DNA from 3 places in the Microbulbifer sp. ABF4_143 genome. Region 3 is predicted to be linked to each of the others. Evidence: predicted binding sites of a transcription regulator. Region 3 holds the regulator's gene; each other region holds the start of a gene.

Region 1 (4,208 bases), on a different contig from region 3:
GCCTGGAGCAGTTCGAGATCAGCCTGCCCAAGACCAAACAGGCCAAGCCGCTGCTGGACTACATGGACCGCCTGTTCGCCCGCGAGGCCTTCCAGGCGAGCCTGACCGAGTACGAACGGGAAATGCGTTGAGGCGCATTTGAGCGGCAGCCTTTGAGGGGAGTGTGCTTTGAGTAAACCGGCCATGACGTCCAATCGCCCGTATATCCTGCGGGCCTTCTACGAGTGGATAACCGATAACCGGTGCACTCCCTATATCCTCGTCGATACCCATCTACCCGGCGTCTTGGTGCCGCAGCAGCATGTCAATGACGACGGCCAGATAGTGCTGAATATCTCCGAGACGGCGGTCGCGGGTCTGACGATGGACAATTACGCCATCCGCTTCAACGCGCGTTTCGGCGGTGTGCCCACCGATATCCAGGTGCCGGTGGGCGCCGTCGTCGGCATCTACGCGCGGGAGAACGGCCAGGGGATGGTGTTTGAAGCGGAGGAGACGCCGGAGCCGCCGGAGCCCACCCCGCCCACCAGCCTGGGCCGCAAGTCGGCCAGGAAGCCGGCGCTGCGCGTGGTCAAATAGCGGGCGCTTGAAGGCGTATTGGCCGCTCGCCCCTGACGCTGTTCACCCGGCGATCTCGAGCGCCGGGTGAATAACTGCGATCCAATCCCGCCGGCACCTGTTGCAAGCGCGTATAATCGGCGGCAAATTTCACCTTCCGCCATCCTATGCCGCACTATCTGTCCTGGCTGCGCTACAGCTGGCTAGCGCTTTTCCCGCTGCTTTACCTCGCTGCACAGCATCTGTCCTGGATCGACTTTTCCCCGCTGCTGACGCCGCAAACGCCGCCGCTATTGCTGGGGGCGTCCCTGCTGCTGGGCGCCTTTTTCAAGTCCAGCCGCGTGGCGTTTTCCGCCGCGCTGCTACTGGCTCTCTATTTCGCCGCCGACGGAATGCCCTGGCTGCGCCGGGGCGAGATGTTGTCCCTGTGTCTGGGGCTGGTGGGGCTCAACATCGGTCTGGTCGCGTTTATCCGCGACCGGAGCCCGATCAGCACTTTTGGCCTGCTGCTGGCACTGGCTGTTGTGGGGCAGGGCGCCGGGCTTTACCTGCTGCACGGCTGTTGCGGCGCGGAGCTGGACATCTGGCGGCTGCAACTGCCGCGCGTCTCGGCTGTATCTGTCGGCGTCGCGGAATCGCTGTTTGCCGCCGCGGCGCTGCTGTCCGCACTGCGTCTGTGCACCGGGCCGGACATCACCGCAGTGGGCCTGCTGGCCTGTATCCCGGCCCTCTATCTGGCGCACGACCGCGGCGCCGATCCGCAGGCGCTGCAACTGGCCGCCGCGGCCGTCGGCCTGCTGCTGACCCTGCTGGTGCTGCGCAGCGCCTACGAGCTGGCATTTCGCGACGAGCTGACCGGTATCCCGTCGCGCCGTGCCTACAGCCGCTACCTGCTGACACTGGGGCGCCACTTCAGCATCGCCGTCATCGATATCGACCACTTCAAGAAGCTCAACGACCGCCACGGCCACCAGGTCGGCGACCAGGCGCTGCGCATGGTGGCCGGCAGAATCGCCCGCTTCGGCGGCGGTCGCGCCTTTCGCTACGGCGGCGAGGAGTTCGTGGTGGTGATCAGGGGCCGCGACGGGGAGCGCGCCCGGCAGTCGCTGGAAAGGATGCGCGAAAAGATCGCCGACTACCCGCTGCGCCTGCGCTCGGCCTCCCGCGATACGGCCGACAGCGCGCGCGCCCGCAGGCGGCGCGGGCGGGGCGGCGGCCGGGCGATCAAGGTTACCGTCAGCGTCGGCATAGCCACCAGCGGCGGCGGGTTGAAATCGCCCCGTCAGGTCCTGGAGGCGGCGGATCGCGCGCTCTACCGCGCCAAGCGCGGCGGGCGCAACCGCGTCTGCGCGCACACTTGACTCAGGTCAACTGTCGTTAAAATTGGCGCCTTATTCCTGATTGATATTGGTTAATCGCAGGCGGGACCCCAATACTGCTAACAACAGCAGCGAAGGGAGCTCAAGCGTGCGACTTCTCAGTCATACCATCGGTATTCTCACCAACCCGGACAAAGAGTGGAAAGCGATCCGCGCGGACCGCCATTCCTTTGTTCAGGTATTCCTGAGCCATGTGCCGTTTCTGGCGTTGATTCCGTGTATTGCGGGTTATATCGGCGTCACCCGCGTCGGCTTTGAACTGGGCGGCCACCTGACGAAGCTGACGCCCACCAGCGCCGGGGTGCTGGCGCTGGTGACGTATTTTGCGATGCTGCTCGGGGTCTATCTGCTGGGCGAGTTCATCAACTGGATGGCCAAGTCCTACGGGGTCGAGGGGGACGAGCCCACGCGCCACTATGAGGGCACGGCGCTGGCGGTATTCGTGACCACGCCGGTTTTCCTCGCCAGTATCGTTCTCCTCTACCCGCACCCGTGGCTGGCGGTCGCGGTGGTCGGCCTCGCGGGGATCTATTCGATCTACCTGTTGTTTGAAGGCATTCCGATTCTGATGAGTATGAACAAGGAGCGCGCCTTCCTCTATGCCTGCGCGGTGGTCACGGTTGCGCTGGTGATGATGGTGACAACGATGATCGGCTCGGTGATCCTGTGGAGTATGGGAATAGGGCCCGTGTACCAGCAGTGAATCTGCGGTAGCGGAGACAAAAAAGCCGGCCATTTGGCCGGCTTTTTGCTATCCGCGGCTCAGGCGGTCTCGGCCGCGCTCTGCCTGCGCGGTGCAGCTGAGTCCCTAACCGGCACTATCGGCGGCATCGGGCAGTCGAGGCTGTCGGCGACAGCGCGCAGCAGTTCGATTTCCTCCGCCTCGACCACGCCGTCGTGGGCCATGGTGGCCGCGATGGCCTTCAGCAGCAGCGGTTTGCGCAGCGGCTGGATGGTGGCGGCTATAGCGACGGCCTTGTCCAGCCGCGGCAGGGTGATATCCGCCGCCGCGGGCAGCGGCGTGATATCCAGCTGCATCGCGTTCAGGCCACTCTCGTAGGCGCGCTTGGCCGGCAGGTAATCGGCGTGGCCGGCGTGGGCCACGGCGGCGAGGATAAAGCGCGCCGCGTCCCGCTCTGCGCCTTTCTTCGGAGACAGGCGCTGGCGGTCCGGGCTGCCTTCGAGGGCGTGCATCAGCACCCGGTACAGGGCCCACTCCCACAGCTCCACCACCCCGTCGCTGCGCAGCAGCTTGATCAGGTTGCGCTTGAACACCTGGTACTGCTGCGGCACCAGCGCCTTCAGCGCCGGCACACACAGGTCGAGCAGCGGCAGGCGCGCGCTGGTGGGCAGCTCCTGCAGTTGGGGTTGCAGCCTGTGCAGCTCCCGCATCACCGCCGGGTGGGCGATCTTCCGCAGCAGCTGGAGCTGCTGCTGACGCTGCGCCTCGTCTGCGTGCATCAGCAGCTGGTAAACCAGTGCGCGCGCGGCGAAGGGGTCGTGTGCCGCCTGCTGCAGTGCCGGCGGCACCGACAGCAGCAGCTGCCGGCCGTAGTGCACCTGTTGTTCGCTCGGGTTGCCGATGCTGTTGTCCACCGCGTCCAGCACTCTGTCGAGGGGCGCGGCCGCGGCGATACCCAGTACCTGCGCATCCTGTTGTGGCGTGACGGAAAGGCCTTCCGGCTCGGCTTCGGTCCGCGGATAGTGGCCGTTCCACTGCGGATCCAGCCTCGAGATGCGCTCCGCCAGCGGCGGGTGGGTCGAAAAGAGGTTGGCGAAGGATCTCTTCAGGCCGCTGGCGAAATACATATGGCTGAATTCCGCCGCGTTACTCGACGCCAGTTGTGAACCGGCGCTGTGGCCGCCGATCTTTTTCAGCGCGCCGGCAATGCCGCGGTTGTTGCGGGTGAACTGCACCGCCGAGGCGTCGGCGAGGAATTCCCGCTGGCGGCTGACCGCGGACTTGATCAGGTTGCCGAAGAAGGTCCCGGTATAGCCGACCACCATCAGTCCGGCGCCTATGCCGAACAGGGCCACGCGACCGCGGTTGTCGCGGCCGGAGCCGAAGTGCGAGCCGCGCAGCAGCCAGTAGCCGAGCATGCCGATAATCAGTATGCCGTGCAGCAGGCCGACGATGCGGATATTGAGCCGCATATCGCCGTTGAAGATATGGCTGAATTCGTGTGCCACCACGCCCTGCAGCTCGTCGCGGTTGAGTTTTTCGATACAGCCGCGGGTCAGGCCGATCACCGCGTCTGTGGGCTTGTAGCC
Region 2 (4,208 bases), on a different contig from region 3:
GCGAGATCTTCTCCACAAGGTATACCGGCGATATCGATTTCAGCTTCTCGTACTCCGTTGCCGCATCGCCCACATACTCCCTGCCCCACGCCACTTGCCTGTCAGATAGACGAGGGGAGTTCAACATCAGACTCACATCGGTAACGCCGGCGAGACTGGCCGCACAGCGATAGACCCCGGGGTGGTGAATCGCCAACATGAGCGAGGCATAGCCGCCGTAGCTGATACCGGCTGCGCATATCCGCTCTCCATCCACATCGGGCCGTTTCGCCACCGCCAGAGTGGCCTGATGGATATCCTCCAACATCAGACCTCCCCACTGCCGCTTGCCCGCCTCTTTCAGCTCGGCGCTGTAACCGCTCGAGCCGCGGAAATTCACCCGCAGGACCGCATAGCCGGTGGACACGAAATACTGAATTACCGGATCGTAGTGGCGGTCGTCAAACACACCGATAGGACCGCCGTGCGGCAGCACGATCAGGGGCACCGGCGCACTGACATGCGCGGGCAGGCTGAGCAAATAGGGGATTTCCAGCCCCTCCACGGTCACACTTCCGTCTACCAGTTTGCTGGCCAGCCGCCGGTGTAATTTGGGGTAGTGGGAGCCCAGCAGTACCGCTTTGCGCCCGTCGGCAAAGTCCAGCCGGTATTCACCCGGCAGGTCGTGCCCCTCCCAATACTGTATCGAGACTCTCTTGTCCGCACTCCTGTCCAACTCCGTGACGAAGCGGTCGCCCCGCGCCGTTTTGTGCAGGGCGCCGGCACCACTTCCGTCAAAGTAATCATCCACCAGCACGCCGTTGCGGACCATCCGCGCACCGATCAACATTCCATCTTCGGGAGAGAGAATCAGGTCGACCACCTTGAAAGAATCCGCTTCGTAAACCAGCTCTTCCGTCCCTGCCGTGTAGTCGACCAGGTAAACGCTGCGCTCATCGTCCTCGCGGAGGTCCAGACCATAGAAACTGCCAGAATCCCCCGCCAGCGCCACAGGAATGATTTTCTTTCCTTTCACTTCCGAGGCCCCGTTACCGGCACCGCCGTCTTCCGGCCTCCAGGTATGGATCAATGTCGCTTCACCGCTGTCGTCCAGACGGCTCAGGCTCAATTTGCCCTCGCGGTCGTAATGCAATGCCGCCCGCACCCGGTCTTCGCGGTCCAGAAACCAGCGCAGGGCGAAGCCGTTTACCGAGCTGACCTCATTCGACCTGGTGAATTGACCACCATCCACCGCCGCCAGCTTGTTGACGCCGCCCGGCGGGCTGAGTAGCTCTGCATCTATGCGGTACACCTTCGAATAAGCACCACTTTTTGCAAACAGGAATTTCCCAGGCTCCCGGTGCAGCGGGCTCACCAGCCAGCCTTTGGTAAAAATCTGTCTTAATTGTCCTCGTTCCCCTGCTCCCCGCTCCACATCCAGCACAAACCATTGGCTGCTGCGCCGGGTATCCAGCAGGTCCTCAATACCCTTCTTGTGCGCGGAAACCTGAAACAGGATGCGCCGGTTGTCTATCCACTCCCAGCGCTGGATTGTCGACTCACGCCCCGGGATGTCCGCCTCCTCCATCGCCAGAAGTCGCTGCCTCCCGGGAACCGATAGCACCTCAAACACCTGCTGGCCACTTCCATGATGCATCGTTGCGATACGACTCCCATCAGGACTGAGGCTTACAGAGGTGAAATCGGGACGAGCAAAAAACAAAGCTGGATCAATGTCTGCACATACCGGCAGCGCCAAGCTAAAAACGAAAGCAAACAGAACTCCCTTCTTCACTGGCTTGACTCCTTCTGATCTTCGGTTGCGGCAAGGCTGCGAAAAAAGTCGTCCCGGTAGCCCGTGTGAAATGCGAGCGGATAGTGGGATAAAAGCGGATTCAGTGATTCCTCGAGCGAAGACTTCCTGAGTGCAATGCGGTTGAAAAGGTTGGTTTCCACGTAGCGGGAGGCGCGCTCCTTCGCTATCACCAGGTCGCCGATATAGTTGGTCTTCCCTTCCTGAATCACGAATCTCCAGTTCGATGCCAGATCCGTATCCAGCCGGTAGGGCAGATCATAGAAGGGGGCATTGACCTTGGTGATCTGGTATTGCCCCTCTCTGAGCGGCAACAGGTAGAAGCCCGCGGACAGGCCTTTGAGGCTGAGCGTCTGGGCTGGGCCGACAAAACGGAACCTCTGCCCCGGCCGCAGCGGCTCTCTGCCGGCCCGCGCAATCCGACTGAACTCGATCGAAGGCGCGCTTCCGCCGGCATCCAGGTATACCAGCAGATAGCCCTCCCCGGCCCCCAGCTCCGGCGCCTGCGACGGGCTGACCAGAGAGAGCGGAGCCGCCCAGCTCAGAGTGGAAAACAGGACGGCGAAGGCGATTGTTATCAGTTTTCGCATGATTTTTCGCACAAAACGGGAATTCTAGGCACGTCCGCAGATACCGGTCAATTTTCAGCGCCCCGATCACGCTCGAGGCCTGCCCCGGCCCAGAGCCACCAATTGACACAGATCAATTTATCTTTACAATTTTCAGAAATTTCTGAAAATACAAAAAATGAAACTAACCAGTCAGGCCCAGGCGTTCGTGCTGCACTTCGGCGAGATGGGCAGCCGCTGGGGATTCAACCGCACCGTTGGGCAGATGTTTGCGCTGCTGACGATCCAGTCCGAGCCGCTGAACGCGGACCAGCTGGCGCAGGCGCTGAAGATCAGCCGCGGCAATGTCAGCATGGGGCTGAAGGAACTGCAGGCCTGGCGCCTGGTGGAGCTGCACCACCTGCCCGGGGACCGCAAGGACTACTTCACCGCCGCCGGCTCCATCTGGGACCTGGCGCGCACCGTGTTCGAGGAGCGCCGCAAGCGCGAGCTGGACCCGACCCTGACGCTGCTGCGCCAACTGCTGCTGAACGAGCCCCAGGACGAACAGGAGGCCCAGGCGCAGGAGAGAATGCGGGAGGTCTACGAGCTGCTGGAACTGCTGGACCAGTTCGCCAACACCCTGAGCCGGCTGGAGCAGAAAGATCTGCTCAAGCTGATGAAGCTGGGCTCCGGCATCAGCAGGCTGCTCGAATTCAAAGGCAAGATAAAAGGAGGTGCGCCCCAAACGAAGTGAGTTTCTGCGGTGTACGGCACACCGCAATGCCCAGACGTATCTACTCGCACCTTCAGAGTTCGGGGCCCGAAAAAATACCAGGGCCGCCACTTCCATCTTAATGGCAAGCGGAGGGTCGATTACGTCCGGAACAGCAATTACCGTTTATGTGCAGAGGTTCCCATGCTAGATACCCTGGTCCTGTCGAGGATGCAGTTCGCCGCCAACATCAGCTTCCACATCCTCTTTCCCACGATCACCATCGCCCTCGGGTGGCTGCTCTTTTTCTTCAAACTGCGCTATGACCAGACCGAAAACCCGGTGTGGATGCGGGCCTACCGATTCTGGGTCAAGGTGTTCGCGCTGACCTTCGCCCTCGGGGTCGTCAGCGGTATCACCATGTCGTTCCAGTTCGGCACCAACTGGCCCGGCTTTATGGAGCGGGTGGGTAATATCGCCGGCCCGCTGCTCGGCTACGAGGTACTGACGGCGTTTTTCCTCGAGGCGACCTTCCTCGGCATCATGCTGTTCGGCATCAAGCGGGTGCCGAGCAGGGTGCACACCTTTTCCGCGCTGGTGGTCGCCATCGGCACCACCCTGTCGGCCTTCTGGATTCTCGCGCTGAACTCCTGGATGCAGACCCCGGCGGGCTTTGAGCTGCGCGACGGTGTGGCCTACCCCAGCGACTGGCTGCAGATTATCTTCAACCCCTCCTTCCCCTACCGCCTGGCCCATATGCTGCTGGCCTCGGGGCTGACCGCGGCCTTCTTCGTCGCCGGCCTGTCCGCCTACCGCATCCTCAAAGGCGACCCAAAGAAGGCCCCGCGCCTGGCCCTGAAGACCGGCCTGGTACTGGCGGCGATACTGGCGCCGCTGCAGGTCTTCATCGGCGACCTGCACGGGCTGAATACCTTCGAGCACCAGCCGCAGAAAGTCGCCGCCATGGAGGGCGTGTGGGAGACGCAACGGGGGGCGCCGCTGCTGCTGTTTGCGATTCCCGACGAGGAGACGCGCAGCAACCACCTGCAAATCGCCCTGCCGAAAATGGCCAGCCTTATCCTGACCCACGAACTCGACGGTGAAATCAAAGGCCTGAACGAATTCGAGGGCGACCACCCGCCGGTGAAGCCCG
Region 3 (4,208 bases):
AGGTCGCCGTAGGAGCGGTAGGTGCCGTAGCCGGCCAGGGTCTGGATATCCACATCCACGTCGCGGACGAAGACGTCGGCCTCGCCGCTGATCAGCGAGTTGGTGTACTCGGCCTCGAAGCCCCAGCCGGAAGGCAGGGTGAAGCCGCCGCGCAGGCCCACGTTGAGCGGGCTGTCGGCGTTGGGCATATCGATATCCATCAGGCCCACGGTGGCGCCCCAGTAACCGCCCTCGGCGGAGGCGGCGGAAGAACAGACCAGCGCCAGTGCAGCTACACCTTTTGCAATCTTACGCATAGGAATTCCCCAATTTGTTGGTCAGACTTTTGTTCAATACAGAGTTGCGCGGATTTTAACCGCCCTGTTGCCCGCCGAACAGTTACCGGGTCACAGAAGTGGGGGTAATCGCCGCGGGGCATCCTGTGACCGCGGCCGCGGGGCCTTGGTTCCATACCCGCGGGCCCGGCCCGCGCGGATGCAACCGCGTGAAACCGCCGGGTCACATACTGTTGACGCAGCCAGACCCCGCGCAAAGCCGCCTCCACCCTGTGCGCGGATCTTCGATTCGCCCTATCCCACCCGCCGTTGCGCAAACTGCCCGCGGCTTGATCCAGATCAAGCGACCACTCCCGGGGCCGACAACAATGGGGGTATTCGGAAATCAATGGAGGCCAGGGATGAACGCTATCTATCGGCAACTGTGCCGCGACCACAAACATATGCGGCAGTTGCTCGACTGCTTCGAACAGCTGTTGCGCGACTTCAGCCATCGCGACAGAGACCCGGCCACGCTGGGGCTGATGCTGGACGCGCTGGACTATTTCTCCGTCTACCCGGACAAGTGGCACCACCCGGTGGAAGACCTGGTGTTTGAGTGCCTTCTGGGCAAACCCATCCACGACCGCGACGCGGTGATTGCGGCACAGCTGCAGCATCGGCGCATCGCCGCGGCCACCAAGCAGATGTGTGCGCTGTTTTACGCGGTGGCCAACGACGCCGCGGTGGAACGGCATACGCTGATGGGCGCCAGCCACGTCTACCTGCGGCTGCAGCGCGACCATATGGCACTCGAGAACAGCGCTATATTTCCGCAGGTGGAGCAGTATCTGACCGCCGAGGACTGGGACGCAATCCGCGTCCGGGTGCAGGAGCAGCGGGACCCGCTGTTCAACACCGAGACCAAAAAAATCTACGAATCCCTTCACCAGCACCTGACTGAACCGGCGGCCGCCGTCGCCTGAGCGGTTCACAAACGCACCAACCGGGAGGAAATATGGAAATCAAGCGTCACGGAATTTCGATCGGCGTCGAGCGCGTCGGCTCCGAGTTCTTTCTCTATATCAAGGCCATAGGCCGCCTCACCCACGAGGACTACGAGCGCATAACCCCGCTGATAGACTACGCGCTGCAGGGGGTCGACAAACCGCAGGTGCAGGTACTGGTGGACGCGCGGGACTTCGAGGGCTGGGAACTGCGCGCCGCCTGGGATGACTTCAAGCTGGCGCTGAAGCACGGCAATGAGTTTTCCAGGGTCGCCATACTCGGCGACGAAAAATGGCAGGAGATAGCCGCGCGCATCGCCTCCTGGTTTATCTCCGGCGAGGCGCGCTTCTTCGAGGAGCCGGAGGAGGCGCTGGACTGGCTGGCGCAGCCGCTACCGGAAAAGGGCTCCGCGCCCACCGGCTCCAAACAGCCGGGGCGGCGGATTTTTCCCGCGCACACCTGACTCTCCCTGATCCACGCATTCCGCTTTAAACGGCTGCAGTGGCGGCAAAGCACAGGGGCGGGTATTTCGAAACGCTGTAAATACGTCCCTGTCGCCAAGGGTTCGAAATACCCGCCCCAGTACTTTGCCTTCGATTTTGGCTGCAGGACTCTGTCAGCGACCGAACCCGGCATCGCTGGCCGTTTTGATTTCGCCCTTCCTCAACCGGCCGATTTCAGCCGTCGCTGTCGTAGCTGCAGTGGGTGCCGGCCAGCTCGCTGAGTCCGACCAGATCGAGGATCTCGACCTCGCGCCCGCTGACGCGGATCAGCTTTTCCTTCTGGAAGCGGGAAAACAACCGGCTGACCGTCTCCGCGGTGAGGCCCAGATAGTTGGCGATATCCGTGCGCGGCATCGACAGCACGAATTCACTGGCGGAATAGCCCCGGCGCGCGTAGCGGCTGGAGATATTGATCAGCAGTGCCGCCAGGCGCGTATCGGCGGAGCGCCTGCCGAGCAGCATCAGGATATCGTTTTCCTGTTTCAGCTCTTCGGAAAAGATGTTGTAGATCTGCTGCTGCAGCGCCGGCACCTGCTGCGCCAGCGTCTCCAGTTGGGAAAAGGGCAGCACGCAGACGCTGCTGTTCTCCAGCGCCTCGGCGTAGCTGGGGTGACTGCGGCCGCTGTAGGCGTCCAGGCCCAGCAGCTCCCCCGGCAGTGCGAAATGGGTCACCTGGGTATCGCCGTCGGTGGCGATCACCGCGGTCTTGAAGCTGCCGGAGCGAATCGCGTAGAGGTTGGCGAAGGGGTCGCCCGCGCGGTACAGGGTGTCGCCGGCCTTGACGACCTTCTTGCGGCGGGTGACCTGCTCCAGCCGGTCGATATCGCCCTCGGACAGGCCGGCGGGCAGGCACAGGCGCCTGACCGAGCAGTTGCCGCAACTTACTGCCTTGGAGGAATCAGTCATATCGAAACCGGATCGCAAACCATTGATACGGGGATTGTACCCCGGCCTCCGGTTACAGTCCCCCCTCACAGCACACGGGAGTAGCGGGCGGTGGTTTCCTGCCCGTGGAAGTAGCTGTCGAATGCGGAGGCCGCATTGCGCACGAACCAGCGCCCGCTCTCGGTGACGCTCAGGCTGTCGGCGTCGTCGCGCAGCAGGCCGTCATCGATCATCGGCTGCAAACGCTCCAGCTCCGCGCGGAAGTAGGCATCGAAGGGCGCACCGGCGCGGCGCGAGGCCTCGCCCTTGTCGAGGCGCAGGCGGCACATCAGCTCGCCGATCAGCCACTGGCGCAGCCGGTCGTCCTCATCCAGCAGCCAGCCGCGGCTGGCCGCCGACCCCCGCTCGCCGATGGCCTGGGTATAGTCTTTCAACTTGTGCAGGTTCTGCCAGTAGCCGTCGCGGCTGTAGCTGATCGCCGAGGCGCCAAGCCCCACCAGCGCGTCCGCCGGCATCAGCGTGTAGCCCTGGAAGTTGCGCTGCAGCATCCCGGCGTGGGCCGCCTTGGCCAGTTCGTCGTCCGGCTTGGCGAAGTGGTCCATGCCAAGGAACTCGTACCCGGCCTGCCCGAGGCGCGATACCGCGGCCAGCTGCATGGCAATCTTCTCCGCCGCCCCGGGGATCAAATCCGTTTCGATCAGCCGCTGCGCCTTGAAACGGTGCGGCAGGTGGGCGTAGTGGTAGAGGGCTATGCGGTCCGGTGCCAGTTCCAGCACCCGGTCCAGCGTGCGCTGCAGGCTGGCGACATCCTGCCGCGGCAGGCCGTAGATCAGATCGTAGGAGATGGACTCGAAGCCGCGCTCCCGCGCCGCCTCGGTCAGCCGAGCCACCTGCTCGGGGCTGCAGATACGGTTGATCGAGCGCTGTACCTCGATATTGAAATCCTGGATGCCGAGGCTGAGGCGGTTGAATCCCAGCTCGCGCAGGGTATCCAGGGTATCGATTTCGAGGGTGCGCGGATCCGCCTCTATGCTGTACTCGACCCCGTCGCCGGGGCGCAGTTCGAACACCTCCCCCAGCCCCTCGATCAGGCGGCGCAGGTCGCCGTCGCCGAGGAAAGTGGGCGTGCCGCCGCCCAGGTGCAGCTGTGTCACCGGTGCACCGGCGGTCTTGTCGCTATACCAGTGCGCCTCCCGCAGCAGGTGGTCGAGATAGCTGGAGGCGAGCCCGTACTGCCGGGTGATCACCTTGTTGCAGGCGCAGAAGTAGCACAGGGAGCGGCAGAAGGGGATATGTACATACAGCGACAGGCTGCGGATATCCCCCAGTGCGCGCCAGGGCTCGGCGGCGCCCAGCGGCGCGAAGCGGTCCGCGGTGGGATAGGATGTGTAGCGCGGACAGGGGCCGCTGTAGCGGGACAGCAGTTCCGCCGACAGGCCTGCGCTCTCCGGGTCGTGAGCCATGCTCTTCTACCTCTTGCAGTTCGATGCAGAGGTTAAGCGCCGCGGGATCTCCGCCCCTTGATCCAGATCAATTTTCCACCGCGCCGGCGGGGCGG

The links. Region 3 encodes FNR, which switches genes on or off when oxygen is low (the NO sensors DNR and NnrR bind a similar motif). Its sites were predicted from a motif close to TTGATNNNNATCAA; they were not measured.
Region 1: ACXAF3_RS14420 (Yip1 family protein) is a predicted target of FNR. The motif match lies at 1,960-1,973, and genes of this name have one in related genera.
Region 2: ACXAF3_RS15080 (GbsR/MarR family transcriptional regulator) is a predicted target of FNR. The motif match lies at 2,485-2,498, and genes of this name have one in related genera.

What each region holds. Positions count from the first base shown of each region.
Region 1 is NZ_JBSWWT010000019.1:24,643-28,850, forward strand. Features, by position in the region: gene ACXAF3_RS14405 (glutathione S-transferase N-terminal domain-containing protein) at 1-131, shown strand, start outside; gene ACXAF3_RS14410 (ClpXP protease specificity-enhancing factor) at 184-579, shown strand; gene ACXAF3_RS14415 (GGDEF domain-containing protein) at 726-1,919, shown strand; gene ACXAF3_RS14420 (Yip1 family protein) at 2,026-2,640, shown strand; gene ACXAF3_RS14425 (M48 family metallopeptidase) at 2,700-4,208, opposite strand, start outside.
Region 2 is NZ_JBSWWT010000021.1:23,890-28,097, reverse strand. Features, by position in the region: gene ACXAF3_RS15090 (alpha/beta hydrolase family protein) at 1-1,774, opposite strand, end outside; gene ACXAF3_RS15085 (hypothetical protein) at 1,771-2,382, opposite strand; gene ACXAF3_RS15080 (GbsR/MarR family transcriptional regulator) at 2,540-3,097, shown strand; gene ACXAF3_RS15075 (cytochrome ubiquinol oxidase subunit I) at 3,260-4,208, shown strand, end outside.
Region 3 is NZ_JBSWWT010000035.1:3,933-8,140, reverse strand. Features, by position in the region: gene ACXAF3_RS17640 (outer membrane beta-barrel protein) at 1-296, opposite strand, end outside; gene ACXAF3_RS17635 (hemerythrin domain-containing protein) at 677-1,240, shown strand; gene ACXAF3_RS17630 (SpoIIAA family protein) at 1,273-1,725, shown strand; gene fnr (fumarate/nitrate reduction transcriptional regulator Fnr) at 1,940-2,671, opposite strand; gene hemN (oxygen-independent coproporphyrinogen III oxidase) at 2,737-4,113, opposite strand; gene mmsB (3-hydroxyisobutyrate dehydrogenase) at 4,181-4,208, opposite strand, start outside.